DNA from 2 places in the Brassicibacter thermophilus genome. Region 2 is predicted to be linked to the other one. Evidence: a T-box and tRNA genes for the amino acid it is inferred to sense, from the RefSeq annotation. Region 2 holds a T-box; the other holds one or more tRNA genes.

Region 1 (10,796 bases), 1.3 Mb from region 2:
CCCGGATATAGCTGGTTCTCCTCGAAATAGCTTTAGGGCTAGCCTCAAGTAATAGTGACGTGGAGGTAGAGCACTGAATGGTCTAGGGGCGTTCATACGCTACCAAAACCTATCAAACTCCGAATGCCACAGTCATGTTTCTTGGGAGTCAGACTACGTGAGATAAGTTTCGTAGTCAAAAGGGAAACAGCCCAGATCACCAGCTAAGGTCCCTAAGTACAGGTTAAGTGGAAAAGGATGTAAGACTACACAGACAACCAGGATGTTGGCTTAGAAGCAGCCATTCATTTAAAGAGTGCGTAATAGCTCACTGGTCGAGTGGTCTTGCGCCGAAAATTTCCGGGGCTCAAACCTGTCACCGAAGCTGTGGGATACGTATGTATCGGTAGAGGAGCATTCTGTATGGACTGAAGCTATACCGTAAGGAATGGTGGACTATACAGAAGAGAGAATGCTGGCATGAGTAGCGAAAGGTAGGTGAGAATCCTACCCATCGAAAGCCTAAGGTTTCCTGAGGAAGGCTCGTCCTCTCAGGGTTAGTCGGGACCTAAGCCGAGGCCGAATGGCGTAGGCGATGGACAACAGGTTGAGATTCCTGTACTACCTGTAAGCGTTTGAGAAATGGGGTGACACAGGAGGATAGGTTATGCACACCGTTGGTTGAGTGTGTCTAAGCCAGTAGGGAGCTTCTATAGGCAAATCCGTAGAAGTAATCCTAAGAGGTGATGGGGAGCGAAAAATAAGTAGCGAACTAACTGATTCCACACTGTCGAGAAAAGCCTCTATCGAGCGAGCAGGTACCCGTACCGCAAACCGACACAGGTAGGCGAGGAGAGAATCCTAAGATGAGCGGAAGAACCCTTGTTAAGGAACTCGGCAAAATGACCCCGTAACTTCGGGATAAGGGGTGCTAAAAGAGGTTAATACACTAGCTGTATGAAGCCTTATTTAGCCGCAGTGAAGAGGCCCAAGCGACTGTTTACCAAAAACATAGGTCTCTGCTAAGTCGAAAGACGATGTATAGGGGCTGACACCTGCCCGGTGCTGGAAGGTTAAGGGGAACGCTTAGCGAAAGCGAAGGTGTGAACTTAAGCCCCAGTAAACGGCGGCCGTAACTATAACGGTCCTAAGGTAGCGAAATTCCTTGTCGGGTAAGTTCCGACCCGCACGAAAGGTGTAACGATTTGGGCACTGTCTCAACAAGGGATCCGGTGAAATTGTAGTACTCGTGAAGATGCGAGTTACCCGCGACAGGACGGAAAGACCCCGTGGAGCTTTACTGCAGGCTGACATTGGATTTTGGTATCGTATGTACAGGATAGGTGGGAGACTTAGAAGCCGGGGCGCCAGCTTCGGTGGAGTCGACCTTGGGATACCACTCTTATGATGCCGAAATTCTAACCAGAGACCGTGAAACCGGTCTTGGGACACTGTCAGTTGGGCAGTTTGACTGGGGCGGTCGCCTCCTAAAGAGTAACGGAGGCGCTCAAAGGTTCCCTCAGCACGGTCGGAAATCGTGCGTAGAGTGTAAAGGCAGAAGGGAGCTTGACTGCGAGAGATACATCTCGAGCAGGAACGAAAGTTGGACTTAGTGATCCGGTGGCACCGAGTGGAAGGGCCATCGCTCAACGGATAAAAGCTACCCCGGGGATAACAGGCTTATCTCCCCCAAGAGTCCACATCGACGGGGAGGTTTGGCACCTCGATGTCGGCTCGTCTCATCCTGGGGCTGGAGTAGGTCCCAAGGGTTGGGCTGTTCGCCCATTAAAGAGGCACGCGAGCTGGGTTCAGAACGTCGTGAGACAGTTCGGTCCCTATCCGTCGTGGGCGTAGGAAATTTGAGAGGAGCTGTCCCTAGTACGAGAGGACCGGGATGGACAGACCACTGGTGTATCAGTTGTTCCGCCAGGAGCATGGCTGAGTAGCTAAGTCTGGAAAGGATAAGCGCTGAAGGCATCTAAGCGCGAAGCCACCCTCAAGATAAGATTTCCCATCTTTTTAAAGAGTAAGACCCCAGGTAGACTACCTGGTTGATAGGTCACAGGTGTAAGGATAGTGATATCTTTAGCTTAGTGATACTAATAGGTCGAGGACTTGACCAGGAAAATTCACTGTGCAGTTTTGAAGGCGCAAGCCTTAAAAATATCCGGTGACGATAGCGAGAGGGTCACACCTGTTCCCATACCGAACACAGAAGTTAAGCCTCTCAGCGCTGATGGTACTTGGACGGAGACGTCCTGGGAGAGTAGGTCGTTGCCGGATGACATTCCTGGGTAGCTCAATGGTGGAGCAACCGGCTGTTAACCGGTAGGTTGTGGGTTCGAGTCCCACCCCAGGAGCCAATAAAGTGCCGGGGTGGCGGAACTGGCAGACGCACAGGACTTAAAATCCTGCGATCCCTAAAAGATCGTACCGGTTCGATTCCGGTCCCCGGCACCAATAAAATAAGTATTATATTAATTAAATGTACATCGCGGGGTGGAGCAGTCTGGTAGCTCGTCGGGCTCATAACCCGGAGGTCGCTGGTTCAAATCCAGTCCCCGCAACCATACGAAATATGGCGGCGTAGCTCAGTTGGCTAGAGCATGCGGTTCATACCCGCAGTGTCAGCGGTTCAAATCCGTTCGCCGCTACCAAAAAAACATGGCCCTATGGTCAAGCGGTTAAGACATCGCCCTTTCACGGCGGTAACCCGGGTTCGATTCCCGGTAGGGTCACCATATGGGCGCATAGCTCAGCTGGGAGAGCACCTGCCTTACAAGCAGGGGGTCATAGGTTCGAGCCCTGTTGCGCCCACCATAAAAAAGAATATGATGCGGCCTGGTAGTTCAGATGGTTAGAATGCCAGCCTGTCACGCTGGAGGTCGAGAGTTCGAGTCTCTTCCAGGTCGCCATGCTGGTGTAGCTCAATTGGTAGAGCAACTGACTTGTAATCAGTAGGTTGGGGGTTCAAGTCCTCTCACCAGCTCCATTATTTGAGGAGGGGTTCCCGAGTTGGCCAAAGGGGACGGACTGTAAATCCGTTGGCACAGCCTTCACTGGTTCGAATCCAGTCCCCTCCACCATTTAAAATATGCGGGTGTAGCTCAGTGGTAGAGCCCCAGCCTTCCAAGCTGGTTGCGAGGGTTCGATTCCCTTCACCCGCTCCAAAGTAAAAATTTAAACTAAAGTAATATGCACCTATAGCTCAGTTGGATAGAGCAACGGACTTCTAATCCGTGTGCCGGGGGTTCGAATCCTCCTAGGTGCGCCATATGTTGGGGTGTAGCCAAGTCGGTAAGGCACTAGACTTTGACTCTAGCATTTCGTAGGTTCGAGTCCTGCCACCCCAGCCAATTTGACCCATTAGCTCAGTAGGCAGAGCACCTGACTTTTAATCAGGGTGTCCGGCGTTCGAATCGCCGATGGGTCACCATTGGAGAGGTACCGAAGTGGTCATAACGGGGCGGTCTTGAAAACCGTTAGGGTGCAAGCCCACGTGGGTTCGAATCCCACCCTCTCCGCCAGATATGGAGAAGTACTCAAGTGGCTGAAGAGGCTCCCCTGCTAAGGGAGTAGGTCCTTCACGGGGCGCGAGGGTTCAAATCCCTCCTTCTCCGCCATTGGATGTTGATTATATAGGGGCCTTTAGCTCAGTTGGTTAGAGCGTCCGGCTCATAACCGGCAGGTCCGGGGTTCGAGTCCCTGAAGGCCCACCATTACACCATTAGGGGTGTAGTTCAGTTGGTAGAACGTCGGTCTCCAAAACCGAATGTCGTGGGTTCAAGTCCTGCCACCCCTGCCACTAAATGTTACTTTAATAATATGGGCAATAATATGGGCGCATAGCTCAGCTGGGAGAGCACCTGCCTTACAAGCAGGGGGTCATAGGTTCGAGCCCTGTTGCGCCCACCATAAAAAATTTAATAATTAACATTGCTTTATTTATCGGGGTGTAGCGCAGTTTGGTAGCGCACGTGGTTTGGGACCATGGGGCCGGGGGTTCGAGTCCCTCCACCCCGACCATATAAAGGAATGGGCTTGTAGCTCAGGTGGTTAGAGCGCACGCCTGATAAGCGTGAGGTCGGTGGTTCGAGTCCACCCAGGCCCACCACAAATTAAAATAAGGGCCTTTAGCTCAGTTGGTTAGAGCGTCCGGCTCATAACCGGCAGGTCCGGGGTTCGAGTCCCTGAAGGCCCACCATATATGCCCAGATAGCTCAGTCGGTAGAGCAGGGGACTGAAAATCCCCGTGTCGGTGGTTCGATTCCGCCTCTGGGCACCATTTAAAACCCTATGATTAATTTCATAGGGTTTTTTATTATGAATCAATTTTAATTGTAAATTATTTAAATATTTTCCTAATATTTAATTTTAAATAGTTTTAAATTAAATATTAAAATATAAAAAATTTCATATGTATTTCATAGATTGCTTAAGTATTGCTTTTATAATATTTTTTAAGTTTTCTGAAGCTATAATATCACCATATTGTATTAATAATATGCCTTTAGGCAGCTTATATTTTGTAGTATCAACTATATGTTTAGTGAATGGATAATCATATTGACTAATATAATAACATTCTTTTCCATCTGACAACTTACTTTTTCTTATTTCAAAATCAATAGTTAAATTACCATCTATAGGTAACCAAATAAAGGAATAATTTTCAGAAAAATAGATTTGTTTTTTTAAATTTAATTTATCAGTGTTGCATTTAACACTGAAATAATTTTGATTGTTTAATACATTTTGTATGTTTATGTTTAGCAATTGTGTTTGAGATTTAGTACTAATATTGACATTAAAGCTTATTTTATTTTCGATATAATCAAATATTTTTAATAAAAATTGAAGATTATAGACATCATCATAATTATGTTTTAATATTAGTTTTTTAAGATTATAATCATTATTTTTTTCATAATTTTTATATAGGGTTATAACATCCTTACCTGAAATTGTGTCAGTTCTATTGATTTTGAGAAACTTTTCAATTGTTTTTAATTTAAGGTTATCTACATTAAGAAATTGTTTGTAATTTTTTAGTATATTTAAAATATCAATGCTTTGTACCTTACTAATATTAAAATTTAAGCCAAATTTGCTGCATCTATCATTTATGAACGGAATATCAAAATTATTTCCATTATATGAAATAAAATAATCAATTTTATTTGCAACTTTTATGAAATTACGTAGGAGATCCAATTCTTCCTTTGAAGACTCTGCAAAAAATTGATTGATACAAATATTATCGTTATGTACAATTAATAAACCAATTAATATAATATTATTATACATATGGTTAAAACCAGTTGTTTCAATATCGATAAAGCAGAAGCTTTTATGGTTAAGTTTATCTACTAAATGTTGTGGTATATACACTTTTTCTTTTTGATTAAATTTAATTATTTCCATAAAAATACCTCCAGCAATATTAATATATCATATATTTTGATTATTAGGATACATTACTATAGACTATTTATTAGATTTTATATTTTATAATTATAAAGTTTTTTAAAACAAATTTCTAATTTGCTAGGTTGAATGAGAATATGTTAGAATTGAAGTATAAACCTGTTTGCCTATAACATAAATTAGAAATTGCGTTCATAATATAAATGTGAGATAAAATACTTTTTAATATTTTCACATTATTTATATGGTTGTTGAAGGCATGATATAATGAGTAGAAATGAATAAATTATACAGAGGGTGATATTATGAACGTAGTTGAATTGTTAGAATATAAGCTTACTTTAGCAGAAAAGATTTGTAATGATAAATTTCAAAATGATGTAATGCTTATATTTAATAATTTTAGTCAAAAATCTACAAAGTTAATAACTCAAATGATTATAAATGATATTAGAAAACATAGTTATATAGGAATTATACTTGATAGTAAATTACTTAGAACATACTGTACTATGTATCTCGGCTTAGCGTGGAGTATGTATAGGCAAGGGAAAAATATTCAAATAAAAAATAAATTAATAGATGAAGATAATATTAATGAAAAAAAACAAGAAAATAAAATAAAAAATTTTCTTGTTGAAAATAACTATTGTAGTGAATTAAAGGAAATTTCAATTAGATATTTTAATTTATATATTTCTAGACATTTAAAAGATATAATTAGTCGTATGGAAATTACTAATCATCCTAATGTAAATAGTGAAGAAGATCTAAAAAAAATAATGATCGATGATTTATATTATTTTGCTTATAGAACAGTAATAATTGGAATTTACGATGAGTATAATAAAAGTTAAAATTACTATAAATTATTTTGTTTATGTAATTAAAAAAATAAATATAAGGGGTATCAAATATGGAGAAAAAAAAATACATGATTTCTGTACTATTAGTTTTGATGTTATTAACTTTATCTAATTTTTCATTTGCAGGGACTTATTTTCTTGATGTATTTGGACATTGGGCTGAAGAAGACATTATGTGGGGAACAAATGAGGTTAAATTATTTAAAGGGTATGAAGATGGTACATTTAAACCTGATAATTATATAACAAGAAGTGAGTTTATATCAATTTTATACAGAACTGCTATTAAGAGTAATGTTATGGATAGTACATTGTCTGAGGAGTCAAAAATAAATGATGATTTTCAATTAGATACCTTAAGGACAAGTTCTTCAGATGGCTATGGAAAAATAGAAGAGGACATAAAAGAAGAAATTACAGAAAAAGTAACAGAAGCTAATACTGGTTTGTTATATCAAGATTTAGACATGAATTTTTGGGCATACAATGATATTTTAGCTATAAAAAATTATATTGATCGAAAGAATGAGCAAATAAATTTTGAAGATATTTTTCCTGGTAATAAATTTTATCCTAATAAATATATTACTAGAGAAGAAGCAGCTCTATTGACATATTTTTATACTACTCCACCAATTGTATGCAAAAATAAACAATTTAGTGACCTTGATAATGGATATAAATATTATGATATAATTAGAAATTTGGTAGATAATGGAATAATTACTGGATATGAGGATAATACTTTTAGGCCTGAAAAAAATATTACTAGAGGAGAATCAGCTACCATAATAAGGAGAATATATATGAATATGAAGTACTTCCGAGACGACTATCTTAACGATATATATTTAATTAGTAACGAATATATTGACAGTACTCCTTTATTTGGCGACTATGAAAATATAGAATTAACTAATGACGACTTTCTGTATAAAAAAGCAATTTCAAGTTTAGAATATTTAGATTTAGTAGGTAGAATTCCATATGAAGAAATGCATTTATATGATTTAAATCCTTTAGATACTTTAAATAGTTTAAAAGAAAATAATTACTGGAATAGGTTAGGAATAGATTATTATATATTCAAATATGGAAAGTTAGAACGTGAAGAAAAGTTAGATATATATAGAGAGATATTAGAACAATATTTGAAAAGAGATGATATAAAAGATTACGAGTCTTTGCTAATATTTAATGAAGGATTAGCTTTAAATGATGACCTTATAAATATGTTGCCTGCTGTTGAAAAATGGAAAGAAAATTGTGTTGACCGGGAATCAAAATATAATGCTGTTTTTATTATGACTAAGATATTAGTTAATTCAAATAGAGGAGAAGAAGCTCTTATGTTGTATACAGATGATATTTTGGAAGAATCGATAGATATTAAATTTTACTATATTATCAACAAGGCATACGTGCTGATAAATTTAGATAAGTTTGATGAAGCTAAAGATGAATTGCAAGAAGGATGGAATACTTTAAAGATGGACAATAATTATTTTAAATATAAAGAAAAGTATGAAGATGTATTAATTGGAAGTATAAAAAAAATAATGATGACTAATCCAAATATGGAGAGCTGTTCTGATTCACAATAATACTAAGGAGAAGATATTCATGTTTAGAATAATTATTAAAGCTCTTATCTTTAAAGGTGATAAATTATTGCTCATAAAAAGAAATAAGAAGTCTGATTTTGCAGGTGGGTGTTGGGATATACCAGGAGGAAAGATGGAGTACAAAGAAACTCCTGAAGATGCTTTAAAAAGGGAAGTATACGAAGAAACTGGATTAAATATAAATATTGAAAATATAATCAGTATAAGTTCAGGTATTAATGAAAAAAAGAAAAAACAATATATTTCCATAGTTTATTTATGTAAGTATAATTCAGGAGATATATTATTAAGTGATGAACATACAGATTATATTTGGTTAAATATAAATGAAGCTGAAAGTTATGAAAAAATATATTATATAGAAGATGCTTTGAACAATATTAAAAATAAAATTTAAGAATATTTTTGGTATATTATAGAGAAATAGATTCAAAATTGAGGGGAGATAAACATGTTAAAGGGAAAAACAATAGAAAGTGAATATACAGAGCAAGATATGTGCAGGAACAATTTATCTGATGATTATAATAAGTTTTTCAATGAACAAATAAGAGATCTAGCAACTATAAGCTACTATAAAATTGCTGAAGAAATAGTAAAATACTATGAGTATTCAAATGATGAAATTATTAATAAAAGTGGGTCCGAAAAAGAAAAACTTGTAAAATTAAAAAATAATATTTTATTACAAATTTTAAAGGCAACAGAAAGTGAGTTGCCTTTTAACAATGATATAGAAGAATTAAAGGAACTAAGAAGGGAAATAGTAACAAATATTAAATCTTTAAATTCATATATGAATGAGATTTTGTATTATAATGAAATATTAAATTATTTAATTATTAGAGAAAATATTAAAAATAATGTTTTACAAAATGAAGAAATAAATGTTCAAATATTTATTCAAGAGATATATAGATTTATAATTGTAGACACTAATAGCATATTCTTTAAAATTAGATCATTAATAAGAGTTTTGCCATTGAAGATTGCTAAAGCTAAATATTATGATATTTTAAAAAAATCTCTTATCAAGGAATTGCAAGGAAGTAGTTGTGAAACAATTGACTTTAAAATAATTAAATATAAACAATTGTTTAATGGAACAATGACTCATGAGTATGGTGTTAAATACGATAAATATTTTCGAGAAACACAAAAATATAAAAATATTGATTTAAAAAAACTAAGTTTGAATGAATTAAAAGAAAATGAAATATTAACTGCCAGGACTTTTCTTGAAATGAATAAGTTAGCTAGAACTATAGCTAACTGGGGACTATTAGTTAATAATTTAATTTGTGTAAATATGCTTAATGATAAAGAAAAGAAATTGATAGTTGATAATAATAGATCATTGCATAATAAATTAAAAAGATATTTAAATACAAAAGACAAAAAATTAGGAAACAATATTAAGGATATTTGTGACATGAATGTTCATAAGCTTGAAGATAATATAAATGTTAGAGATAATACTAATCTAATTAAGCTTCAAGAGATGTTATTATATCAAAATGATTTAAGCCTTGAAACTGAAGAGGTAGTTATAACACAAAATAAACGTGCAGATTTCAATTATTTAGATCAGTCTATTGATAATCTTATTCAATATATTGATAGAAATATAAGAAGTATGGATGTGTTGCAACGAAAAATAAGAATGAGAAGGCTGTTATCTGCTATACCTGAAGTATTTGATAGTATTGAAGATTTTATGATTTATGTTTCTGACATATTAAATTTCACATCTTCTAAAGAAGAGTTATTAATGATTGTCAATGATATAAAATATGTTATGGACAATTTTAAATAGTTGTCAGAGGTTGTTTATTATAGAAAATCCTGAGGTTTTATCCTTGGGATTTTTTTATTTTTTGCTTTGTAAAGTATATAAAATAATGTGTATGTCTATAATAAATAGATAGATTGGAGGGATATAATGACAAAAAAAGTTGGAATTCCGCGAGGACTATTTTTTTATGATTATTATCCTATAATTATCAATTTTTTTAGAGAATTAGGAGTAGAAGTAGTATTATCATCAAAAAGTAATAAAAATATACTTAATCAAGGGGTTGCTAATTGTGTTGATGAAGCGTGCTTACCTGTAAAGGTTTATCATGGACATGTAGTTGATTTAATAGGAAAAGTAGACTATATATTTATACCTAAAATAATGAGCACAAGAAAAAAAGAGTACAATTGCCCCAAAGTCCTTGGTTTGCCGGAGATGGTTAAGAACTCAATACACGATTTACCACCTATTATTAGTCCTACAATTAATCTTAGGAAATCAAAAAGAAATTACATTAATTCAATTATTGAAGTAGGAAGATATTTTACACAGAATACTTCCATGATTAAAGAAGCATATGAAAATGCCTTTGAAAAATATACAGAAATTAAAAGGTATATTTATAAAACTAAGACTATACCTATCAATATTATCAACAACTATGATAGTTATAATTTTGATAAAATATTAAATTTCAATAAAAATGAGTTAACATTATTAGTTTGCGGTCATCCATATAATATATTTGATGAATATATAAACATGAACATAATAAACAAATTAAAGAAACAGGGAATAAATACTTTAACAACTGAAATGGTAGAATCGAAATATATTGATAAATACATAAATGAATTACCTAAAAAAATGTTTTGGAGCTCTGGTAGGAATATAGTTGGAGCGTCATTTTATTTAATTGAAAATAAAATGATTGATGGGTTGATATATATTTCTTCTTTTGGATGTGGACTTGATTCTATATTAATTGAATTAGTTCAAAGAAAAGCTAGGAAAAGACAAATTCCATTTACATTATTTACACTTGATGAACAAACTGGTGAAGCAGGAATAAATACTAGACTAGAAGCATTTATAGACATG
Region 2 (10,796 bases):
TTTCTTTAATTTTCTGTAAAAACAGATAAAGTTCTTTTGTTTTAAAACAAAAGAACTTTATCTGTTTTTTAATAACTTTAATCTAAGTTTTATATTTCTAAGCCTTCTTCCTCAAAAGCTTCTTTAATTTTATCAAATATTTCGTCTGTACTTATTTCAATCTTATTATCTTCTTTTCTCAATGAATACTCTACTATGTTTTCGCCTGCTTTTCTTCCTACTGTAATTCTTATAGGTATCCCTATAAGATCAGCGTCCTTAAACTTAACTCCTGGTCTTTCTTTTCTGTCATCAAGCAATACCTCAATTCCCTTTTTAGTCAATTCATCATGAAGTTTCTCACCGAGTTTCATTTGTTTTTCATCTTTTACATTAACTACAGTAATTATCACATGATATGGAGCAACAACTAAAGGCCAGATGATTCCTTTATCATCATGGTACTGTTCTATAATAGCTGCCATAGTTCTAGATATGCCAACGCCATAAGACCCCATTACAAATTTTCTTTCTTTACCATCTTCGTCTAAAAATGTCGCATTTAATCCATCACTATATTTAGTACCTAATTGAAATATATTTCCCACTTCTGTTCCTCTAGCAATTTTTAACTTTTCACCACATTTAGGACAAATATCTCCTGCACGTACAAGCAATAAGTCTTCTACAACTTCACCTGTGAAATCTCTTCCATAGTTCACATTTTTAAAGTGGTAGTCACTTTCATTAGCTCCAACAATACAATTTTTCATCTTAGTTACTCTTGAATCAATTAATACTTTAACATCACTTTTTAATCCTATAGGTCCTGCAAATCCAACTTTTGCTCCAGTAACTTCTTTAACAGTCTCTTCATCTGCCATCTCAAGTTGATGTTCAGGTATCCCTAATACTTTACATAATTTAACTTCGTTTAACTCTCTATTACCTGGTATTAGTACAGCTACAACTTGATCTTTAGCTTTATATATTAAGGTTTTAACAAATTTATCTTTTGATACTCCCAAAAAATTTGTCAATTCCTCTATAGTTTTTATATCTGGAGTATAAATTTTCTCAAATTGAAGTTCTTCTAAATTATCTTCTTCAATTATATAACAAGCTGCTGCTTTTTCATTTGTAGCCGCATAATCGCATTTTTCGCAATAGGCTATTTCGGCTTCTCCAACCTCCGACATAGCAATAAATTCATGTGAATCGCTTCCACCCATTGCTCCTGAATCGCCTTCTACTACTTTATAATTTAACTTACACCTAGTAAAAATTCTATCATATGCTCTCCACATTTCCATATAAGACTTTTTCATGCCCTCTTCATCTTTATCAAAACTATATGCATCTTTCATGATAAATTCTCTACATCTTATAAGTCCAAACCTAGGCCTTTTTTCATCTCTGTATTTTGTCTGTATTTGATAAAGATTTAAAGGTAACTGCTTATATGATTTTATCTCATCTTTAATCAAACTTGTAAAATATTCTTCATGGGTAGGTCCTAAACAAAACTCTCTTTCGTTTCTATCCTTTAACTTAAACATTTCAGGGCCAAAATTATCCCATCTTCCAGTCTGCTTCCATATCTCTGCAGGCTGTATAGCTGACATAAGTAATTCCTGTGAACCAGACCTATCCATTTCTTCCCTTACTATATTTTCTATCTTTCTTATCACCCTATATCCCAAAGGCAAATAAGAATATACTCCTGAAACTAGTTTTCTAATCATACCTGCTCTCAATAATAATTGATGACTTGATATCTCAGCTTCAGATGGTATTTCTCTCAACGTAGGCATATACATTTTATTCATTTTCATATTCATTTCTCCCTTCATTTATATTAAAAATAAAAACCTTCATCTCATTCTAGAGACGAAGGTCATCCGCGGTACCACTCTAGTAGACTTAAAAGTCCACTCTTATGCTATAACGTAGCAATCGTTTAGGGTTTTAGCTCCCTAAAAGCTCAAGGACGGGTTCATTATCAAGAGGATTTGAAATCTTTCAGCCAAGGATTTCATCTCTGAAAATCATTGATAACTACTATTTCCTCTCACTGCCATTGATATTTATATTATTGAAAAGATTAAATAATTATTCAAAGTCAAAATTTTACAAAATATAAATTTTTAAGTCCTATTTGTTGGATTTTTAATTGATTTTAAGCTTATAAACTTACAAAGTTTAGAAAACATTCTACCATGAAATTTTCTATATCATTAATATTATTTTATATATTACTAGAAAATTAAACCTTTGTCAAATGTTTTGTAATATTTTTGTTGACTCTTTTAGAATATTAGTGTACTATATTATTAGTACACTAATTCTTTATTGCCCTTTATGGTTGGGAGGTGTTTCATTGAATATAAATTTTGACGATAAGATCCCAATTTACATTCAAATAATGGATTTAATAAAAAAAGAAATAGCTACTGAAAATTTAAAAGGAGGTGATAAGTTGCTTTCTGTACGCGAATTATCATCAAAACTAAAAGTCAATCCAAATACTATTCAAAGAGCATATAGAGAATTGGAAAGAGAAGGTTTAACTTATACTCAAAGAGGAATGGGTAGTTTTGTAGTAGAAAATAAAGAAACAATAAAAAAATTAAAGATGAATATGGCCAAAAATGTAATAAATAACTTCATCATTGGTATGAAAGAACTAGGATTTAATAAAAATGATATGTTAGACGCTTTAAATAAAGAACTAAATAAGGAGGGACTTTAAATGGATTTAATCTTGGAAACTAATAACTTGAGTAAAAGTTATTTCACTAAACAAGCTTTAAAAAATGTCAATATTAAATTGGAAAAAGGTAAAATACTTGGTCAACTTGGCCCTAATGGCAGTGGAAAAACTACATTAATAAAGATTATATGTGGTATATTGACTCAATCTTCAGGCAGTATACTTATAGACGGCCAAATTCCAGGGCCATATACTAAATCGATCATCTCATATCTACCTGATAGAAATCACTTATACAAATGGATGAAAATAAAAGATGCTATCAATTTTTATAAAGATTTTTACAGAGACTTTAATGAAGAAAAAGCTTACGATTTATTAAAATTTATGAAACTAGACAAAAACTCAAAGATAACATCTCTATCAAAGGGAATGAGTGAAAAGCTAAATCTTACCTTAGTATTATCACGAGAAGCTAAGTTATACGTATTTGATGAACCTATTGCAGGTGTAGACCCAGTAGCTCGAGAACAAATCCTTAATGCCATTATTCAAAACTTTAATGAAAAAAGCTCTGTTATCATAACTACACATCTCGTAAAAGACATAGAACGAATTTTTGATGATGTAGCTTTTATATCTGAAGGAGAAATTATACTTAATGGTAATGCCGAAGAACTCAGAATAGAAAAAAATAAATCAATAGATGAATTATTTAGGGAGGTGTTTGAATAATGTTCAAGCTAGCAAAATATGATATAAAGGGAAGCTATAAGCTTTACCTCATAGTTTTTATATCAAGTATCATTTTAAGTTTAGGAGTATTCCTTAAACAAGATTCTTGGCAAAAAATTAGCATATTTTCCCTAATAACCTTAATAAGTGTTGCATTATTCATAATAGTATTAGTTTTTTCTGTAAGATCTTTCAGAAACGAACTTTACGAAGATAGAGGATACCTCACTTTTACATTGCCAGTAAGCGGTAAAGAAATATTGATAGCAAAAATACTTGTTACTTTATTGTGGTTTGCTATTGCTACAGTAATAACTGGTATTTTAGAATACTTTGCAGCAAATTTATTATTTAACAAAAATTTCATAAATATGATATTTCAAAGTATTAGTACAAAATCAGTGATTATTTCAATTATTTATGCATTATTTAATATGATTTTTTTAATGATTACCATATATTCTGCTATAACTATAAGCAAAGTAACTTTTAAAAAATAAAAAGGTTGGTGGTTTTGCAGGATTTATATTCTTTATTATAATTAATATCTTTACTTTTATGACAAGTTATAAACTTTCCAAAGCTTATCCATTATATGTTAAGATTAGCGATAAAATAAACCATATGAGATTTAACGAAATGGTCAGTTTTAATGTTTCCCCAAGCCTTGTGTATAAGATAAATGCTACTTCCGCTATAATTTATGTTTTAGCATTTATTGGCTTATTTATTCTGACTAGTTATCTATTAGACAAAAAAATTGATTTATAAAATTAACGGTAACTTTATAGATGACAATCAATCTGTAGAAATCGGAGAATTAAGAACATACAATGAATCTTACGATTTGGAAGGGCAAAAAAGCTTAGATGTAGATATTGACCTAAATGCAGTGAGAGTAAATCTAGAAAAAGCTGAAAATAAATTATTTGAATCAAACATAGAAACCAATATAAATAAAATGACTCCTGATATTAAACTTAATGGCAATAATTTATATATAGGTGACAAATACGAAAAATTTAAACCAAAAAGCTTAAATAATGCAAAAAATACGTGGGATTTAAAGCTTACAGATAAAATTCCATTAAATTTAGACATTAAAATTAATGCAGGTAAAAACAATTTTGACTTTACAGATATGATTATAGATAGAATTTCTTTAGAATTAAATGCTGTAGATAATGAAGTAACTTTTAATAGTATAAACAAAGGTAATCTTAAAGAATTTGATATAGATCTAAATGCAGCCTCATTGCAGGCAAATGGCTTGGGTTATGCAGGAGTAAGCGATATTGATGCAGAAATAAATGCTGGAAGCTTAGAGCTTAAATTTGACGAGAACATTCACAAAGATGTTTCGATAAAAATAGAAAGTAATGCTTCTAGTTCAACTATAATATTGCCTGAAGATGTAGGATTTAAAGTTGAACTGGATAAAAATCTATCTAGCCTAAATATTAATGACTTTGATTACTCAAATCCTCAAAAAAATGTATATATTAGCAATAATTACAATGACGCAAAATATAAGATAAATATAGAGATAGAAGGAAATATTTCAAGCTTCAATATCAATGGATTGTAAATAAAGATAAAACCTCTGGCTTGAAAACCAGAGGTTTATTTATGCCCTAAATATAACAGATTCTTTGTTAAACATCTTAATAGTTATAAAAATTGATAATCCTACGTATATTATACTCCATAAAACCACTATAACGATATGTTTAAAGTTTATTATGGGTACAATTGCTTCTTTTATTATAGCTATAGTATTAATTACAGGTATGTGGAAATATTTTTCTGGTATAGCTCTTCCGTCAAGAAACATAGTTAAATATGCTGGAATCATTAACACAATTGTTAAAGGGCTGAGATAAGTTTGAGCTTCTTTAAAGTTTCTTGCATAAAAGCTTACGACTAGTTCTAATCCAGCAAATACTAATGCAAGCCCTAAGCAGAATAATGCTATTACTATAATAGATGATACCGGCAACATTACTCCTGCTCCCATGAAATATGGATTAATTTTTGAAGCAATTAAAACCCCTATAAGTGCTGCTAAAGTTCCCATAATTCCAGCTATTACCACAGTAAAATATTTTCCTACAAGTATGGATAGCCTACTAGCTTTAGTAGTAAGAAGAGGTTCAAGTGTCTGCCTTTCCTTTTCACCAGCACCTAAATCAGTAGCTGCAGGTATGCCTCCAACAGCAGACCATATTGTAAGCATAAAGGGAAGTAACATAGCAAATATAGCCATGCTTGTTCCATCTTCTTTTGCAATAGAATTTTCTTTTATTTCTATAGGAGTCAAAATATCAGGGTCTATTCCTTTCTGTTTTAACCTTGTATAAGCTATTTCTTGTGAATAATCTTTTATGATACTTCGTAGTCGTGAAAAGGCTATACTTGAATTTTGGCTAGATTCATCATATATAAGCTCTATTTTCCCCATTTCACCTTTTTCAATATTTTCATCAAATCCTTTTTCTATTTTTAAAATTACCTTAACATCAAGCTTATTCAATGCTTCATAAGGATCACCTATGTTTTTAATATTAACATTTTTATTGTTTTTAAGATACTTCACTAATTGGTTATCTTCTTCATAAATAACTGAAATATCAACAGGTTTACTACCTTCGTCCATTAATCCTGATGTTCCTATTCCTATTACAAAAGCTAATACTGGAAATATTATTATGGGTATAATTATACTAGTAAAGATTGTTTTTCTATCTCTAAATGTATCTTTCAACTCTTTTTTTAATACTATCCACATATACCTAAAGCCCATTATTATCACCTACCAATTTCACAAAAATATCCTCAAGGCTTAATCCAGAATATTTATCTTTCAAATTTTCAAGCTTAGACACTTCAACTATGGAACCTTTATGAATAATTCCCACTTCATCACATAGTTTTTCTACTTCTTCCATAGAATGACTGGAGAATATTATTGTCTTCCCTTCATCCTTTAACTCTTTTATAAACTTATGTACTATTCTTATGGCCGTAACATCTAGCCCAGAAGTAGGTTCATCAAATAGCATTACTTCAGGATTATGAACTATACTCCTTGCTATAGCCACTTTTTGTTTCATCCCTTTAGAAAACTTTCCAACTCTTCTATCTATGTATTCATCCATATCCAATCTCTTAGATAATTCATTTATTCTTTCATTTATTTTATTCTTTTCCATACCATTTAATAGTCCAAAATACTCAATATTCTCTCTAGCTGTCAATCTATCATACAATCCTGTACTTCCTCCAAATAAAATTCCAATTTGAGCCCTTATACCTGCTGGATTTTTTACAAGGTCCACACCATTTATAATAGCAGTACCTTCCGTTGGCTCTAACATTGTAGCAAGCATCCTAAGAGTAGTAGTCTTCCCTGCTCCATTTTCGCCTAAAAGACCAAATACTATTCCCTTATCTACTTTAAATGAAATCCTCTTCACAGCTTCAACATTTTTAAATTTCTTAGTTAAATTTCTTAATTCTATCAATATATTCACCCCTTCAATTCATTTCTACAAGAGTACATACTGCTTGAGCAGATATTCCTTCCTCCCTTCCTTCAAAACCTAATTCCTCTGTAGTTGTTGCCTTTACATTTACATCTTCAACAGCTATATTTAAAGCCTGAGCAATATTTATCCTCATTTGTTCTATATAAGGTGAAAGTTTTGGTTTTTGTGCTACTATTATAGAATCTATATTATTTATCTTGTATCTATTTTCTTTTAATATTACTGTTATTTCTTTTAAAAGCTTAATACTTGATATTCCTTTATACTTATCATCAGTATCTGGAAAATGTTTACCAATGTCTCCTAAACTCATAGCACCTAATATACTGTCTATAATAGCGTGAATTAAAACATCAGCATCAGAATGTCCTAAAAGCCCTCTTTTATATTCTATTTCTACACCACCCAGTATCAATTTTCTACCTTCTATTAATTTATGAACATCATATCCAATACCTATCCTCATTGTACCTCTCTCCCATCATTTAAAAATGATAAAGCAAGATTTAAATCTTCTATGGTAGTTATCTTAATATTTCTATAATTTCCCATAATCATATGTACTTTTTCACCTATTCTTTCTACAAGCATACTATCATCAGTGGCTACTATATTATCTTTCTTCGCCTTTTTATGAGCATCTAATATTGTATTATAATAAAAGGACTGAGGTGTTTGCACAGCCCATAATTTTTTTCTTTCAGGAGTATCTACAACATTACGTTTGTCATCTACAATCTTTATAGTGTCTTTCACTGGCACTCCTAAAACACAACAACCATATTGAATAACACCTTCAATACAATTAATTATATCATTTTCTGTTATAAATGGCCTTGCCCCATCATGTATTAACACAATGCTTTTATTATTACTTACTTCTAATAAACCATTGTATACAGAATCTTGCCTCTCTTTTCCTCCTGTTATAATTTTAACAACTTTATTATATTTATACTTATGAATGATTTCTTTTCTGCAATAATCTATTTCATTTTGTTTTAATACTAAAATTATTTCATCAACATATTTACAATTATTAAACTTTTCTATCGTATGAGCTAAAACAGGTTTATCATTTAACAAAATAAATTGTTTATTTATCTTAGTATTCATCCTGCTACCTGTTCCCGCTGCAGGTATTATAACAGAAATATATTTTCCTTTATATGCCATTATCTTCACCTCTTAAATTATTATATCATATAGCATGTCTGTTAATGGCAAAGAAAAATGTATTAGAAAATATCTGCAAATTCTATTTACTTGAAGAAATCGTAAAAAAATAATCTATTAAATTTTAACCTTACAATAGTTATGTATTTTCTCACTTAAAAAAATTACATAAAAAAAGCCTAACTAAAATAGCTAGGCTTTATAAGTATACTATAAAAATTATACAGCTCTATCAACTAATGTTTTAGGTTTAGCAAATATCATTCTTCCTGCTGCAGTTTGTAGAACACTTGTAACTAATACACCTATTGTTTGGCCTATATGTTTCTTCCCACCTTCAACAACTATCATAGTACCATCATCAAGATATGCTAATCCTTGGCCTGATTCTTTACCGTCCTTTACTACCTGTACTACCATTTCTTCTCCAGGCAATACTACTGGTTTTACAGCATTAGCAAGCTCATTTATATTTAAAACATCAACTCCATGAAATTCAGCAACTTTATTCAAATTAAAGTCATTAGTTACTACCTTACCCTTTAAAAGTTGAGCAACCTTAAGAAGTTTACTATCTACTTCTGCAACGTCATCAAAGTCCTTATCATAGATAATCACTTCTATATCCAACTCTTTTTGGATTTTATTTAATATGTCCAAACCTCTTCTGCCTCTATTTCTCTTTAATGAATCAGATGAATCAGCTATATGCTGTAATTCTTCTAAAACAAACTCAGGGATAATCAATGGCCCTTCAATAAAACCAGTCATACAAATATCTGCAATCCTTCCATCGATGATAACACTTGTATCTAAGATCTTTGGCGTAGCTTTAGAAACAGTTTTAAGTGGTTTTTCCTTTGTTCCCGATTTCTTAAATACATTTAATAAAACACTAAAATCATCTCTTTTTCTAGTAGGAATTTTCACTCCAAGATATCCTAAAATTAAATAAAGTACTATTGAAACAATAACTCCTATATAAGGAGTATCAAGACTGTAAAATGGTTGACTTACCAAATATGCAATAACTAACCCAACTATTAATCCAACTGAACCTAAAATGATATCTGATGCTGGTATATTTTGAAGTTCTCCTTCCATAAAAGAAGTAATCTTTTTCCCCAACTTAACAAACTTTGGCGTTAAAATAAAAAATATAATTCCTCCTAACAAAACTATAAAAATGTTAATTAAAATGCCATAAATCCCCATTTCAGAAAGCTTTAATACTCCAAATGTCGATAAAGCAGTTACTACTCCATAACCTATTAGCATACCTATAAGAGTAATAAAACCTCTGATAATTTTATTTGCCATATTTTTAATCACCTCCTACTATCATTGTTTCCAATATATAATCATTCTATAACTAAGATACCACATTTTTCAATATTTAATCATAATATAAAACTATTATAGTGTAAAAAACCTTAGTTAAAATTTTTTTCTAATTAAGATATTATTATACTATCACTTATCAAAATATGCAACAAAAACAAGCGCCTAAAAAGACGCTAATTCACAATCTCTTCAATTAATTTCTCTGTTTCCGCCTGCCCTAACCCTTTTGATAAAACAATCTCACTTATCAGCATCTGTTTCGCACTGTTAAGCATCTTTCTTTCACCTGTGGATAGTCCTTTTTCCCTATCCCTTATAATAAGATTACGAACAACACATGCTATCTCATAAATATCCCCACTTTTAATTTTATCCATATTGGCTCTATAACGTCTATTCCAATTTTGAGGCATTTTAGTTTTATTATCACTTAACACAGCAAGTACCTGCTCTATTTCATTACTGTCTACAACCTCTCTGATACCAATCTGCTCTACATTGTCTATAGGAACCATAACTTTCATATCACCCATAGGCATCTGCATAACATAGTATTTTCGCTTTTCTCCTAATATCTCTTTTTCCTCTATTGCAACTATAATTCCTGCTCCATGCATAGGATATACTATTTTATCCCCTATATTAAACATAAAGCATAACCTCCCAACTATAGACCTGACTACATTATTAAGTATACTATATTTATGTAAGTTTGTCAAATAATTAAATAAATTATTTTACCACATAAGCTCTAGTGTTGTCAATGACATTTTTTTATTTCAAAATTAATTTTTCAATGAGTGATAATTAAATTGTTAACCCGTTTATCTTTTCTTAGTAAAAATTTTAATTTATATTAATTTAATAATTCTTTTAATTGACAAATGCTTGTACCAATCAGTATAATTAGAGTGTAGATATTAACTATAATTGAGGTGATTTAATGGATAGCGATAAACTTTGTGATGATTTTCAAAGTAAAGTATCCGATGTACTCATAAGGCACAAAAGTATATTAGACACAATTTCAAAGTTAGAAGAATCAAATGCTAGAATTAATAGAGCTGTAGTGAAGTCTACCACATCATGTGGTTGTATAAAAATTAATGCTAGTAAGCAAGAGTATAAAAAAGAAACCCTTGAAGAACTAAAATCCCATTTAAAAACCCATGTTGATGGCAAACTTTGTGAAATATGTAAAGAAAAAATCGAAGAAGAAATTGGTAATTATATGTTTTATTTAGCAGCATTATGTAACACCTTAGATATTAATCTCTCTGATGTCATATATAAAGAATTAA

Evidence for each region. A T-box is a leader RNA that pairs with one kind of tRNA and senses whether it is charged. The one in region 2 lies ahead of ACZ41D_RS02980 (proline--tRNA ligase), so its partner is inferred to be a tRNA-Pro.
Region 1: it has a tRNA-Pro gene. The T-box ahead of ACZ41D_RS02980 (proline--tRNA ligase) is inferred to sense a tRNA for this amino acid. The anticodon was not compared.

Annotation. Positions count from the first base shown of each region.
Region 1 is NZ_AP042446.1:2,124,842-2,135,637, reverse strand. It holds rRNA gene ACZ41D_RS10300 (23S ribosomal RNA) at 1-2,102, shown strand, start outside; rRNA gene rrf (5S ribosomal RNA) at 2,146-2,262, shown strand; tRNA gene ACZ41D_RS10290 (tRNA-Asn) at 2,268-2,342, shown strand; tRNA gene ACZ41D_RS10285 (tRNA-Leu) at 2,350-2,439, shown strand; tRNA gene ACZ41D_RS10280 (tRNA-Met) at 2,473-2,549, shown strand; tRNA gene ACZ41D_RS10275 (tRNA-Met) at 2,560-2,636, shown strand; tRNA gene ACZ41D_RS10270 (tRNA-Glu) at 2,646-2,720, shown strand; tRNA gene ACZ41D_RS10265 (tRNA-Val) at 2,724-2,799, shown strand; tRNA gene ACZ41D_RS10260 (tRNA-Asp) at 2,818-2,894, shown strand; tRNA gene ACZ41D_RS10255 (tRNA-Thr) at 2,896-2,971, shown strand; tRNA gene ACZ41D_RS10250 (tRNA-Tyr) at 2,980-3,065, shown strand; tRNA gene ACZ41D_RS10245 (tRNA-Gly) at 3,076-3,149, shown strand; tRNA gene ACZ41D_RS10240 (tRNA-Arg) at 3,177-3,253, shown strand; tRNA gene ACZ41D_RS10235 (tRNA-Gln) at 3,259-3,335, shown strand; tRNA gene ACZ41D_RS10230 (tRNA-Lys) at 3,340-3,415, shown strand; tRNA gene ACZ41D_RS10225 (tRNA-Ser) at 3,418-3,506, shown strand; tRNA gene ACZ41D_RS10220 (tRNA-Ser) at 3,512-3,602, shown strand; tRNA gene ACZ41D_RS10215 (tRNA-Ile) at 3,622-3,698, shown strand; tRNA gene ACZ41D_RS10210 (tRNA-Trp) at 3,709-3,784, shown strand; tRNA gene ACZ41D_RS10205 (tRNA-Val) at 3,819-3,894, shown strand; tRNA gene ACZ41D_RS10200 (tRNA-Pro) at 3,929-4,005, shown strand; tRNA gene ACZ41D_RS10195 (tRNA-Ile) at 4,017-4,093, shown strand; tRNA gene ACZ41D_RS10190 (tRNA-Ile) at 4,107-4,183, shown strand; tRNA gene ACZ41D_RS10185 (tRNA-Phe) at 4,189-4,264, shown strand; gene ACZ41D_RS10180 (ribonuclease H-like domain-containing protein) at 4,393-5,403, opposite strand; gene ACZ41D_RS10175 (hypothetical protein) at 5,712-6,263, shown strand; gene ACZ41D_RS10170 (S-layer homology domain-containing protein) at 6,323-7,876, shown strand; gene ACZ41D_RS10165 (NUDIX domain-containing protein) at 7,896-8,294, shown strand; gene ACZ41D_RS10160 (hypothetical protein) at 8,349-9,713, shown strand; gene ACZ41D_RS10155 (acyl-CoA dehydratase activase-related protein) at 9,840-10,796, shown strand, end outside.
Region 2 is NZ_AP042446.1:626,464-637,259, reverse strand. It holds gene ACZ41D_RS02980 (proline--tRNA ligase) at 90-1,814, opposite strand; T-box leader at 1,863-2,063, opposite strand; gene ACZ41D_RS02975 (GntR family transcriptional regulator) at 2,360-2,731, shown strand; gene ACZ41D_RS02970 (ABC transporter ATP-binding protein) at 2,732-3,427, shown strand; gene ACZ41D_RS02965 (hypothetical protein) at 3,427-3,927, shown strand; gene ACZ41D_RS02960 (toast rack family protein) at 4,188-5,015, shown strand; gene ACZ41D_RS02955 (ABC transporter permease) at 5,055-6,230, opposite strand; gene ACZ41D_RS02950 (ABC transporter ATP-binding protein) at 6,220-6,951, opposite strand; gene ispF (2-C-methyl-D-erythritol 2,4-cyclodiphosphate synthase) at 6,965-7,441, opposite strand; gene ispD (2-C-methyl-D-erythritol 4-phosphate cytidylyltransferase) at 7,438-8,151, opposite strand; gene ACZ41D_RS02935 (PIN/TRAM domain-containing protein) at 8,371-9,471, opposite strand; gene ACZ41D_RS02930 (CarD family transcriptional regulator) at 9,669-10,145, opposite strand; gene ACZ41D_RS02925 (DUF1573 domain-containing protein) at 10,439-10,796, shown strand, end outside.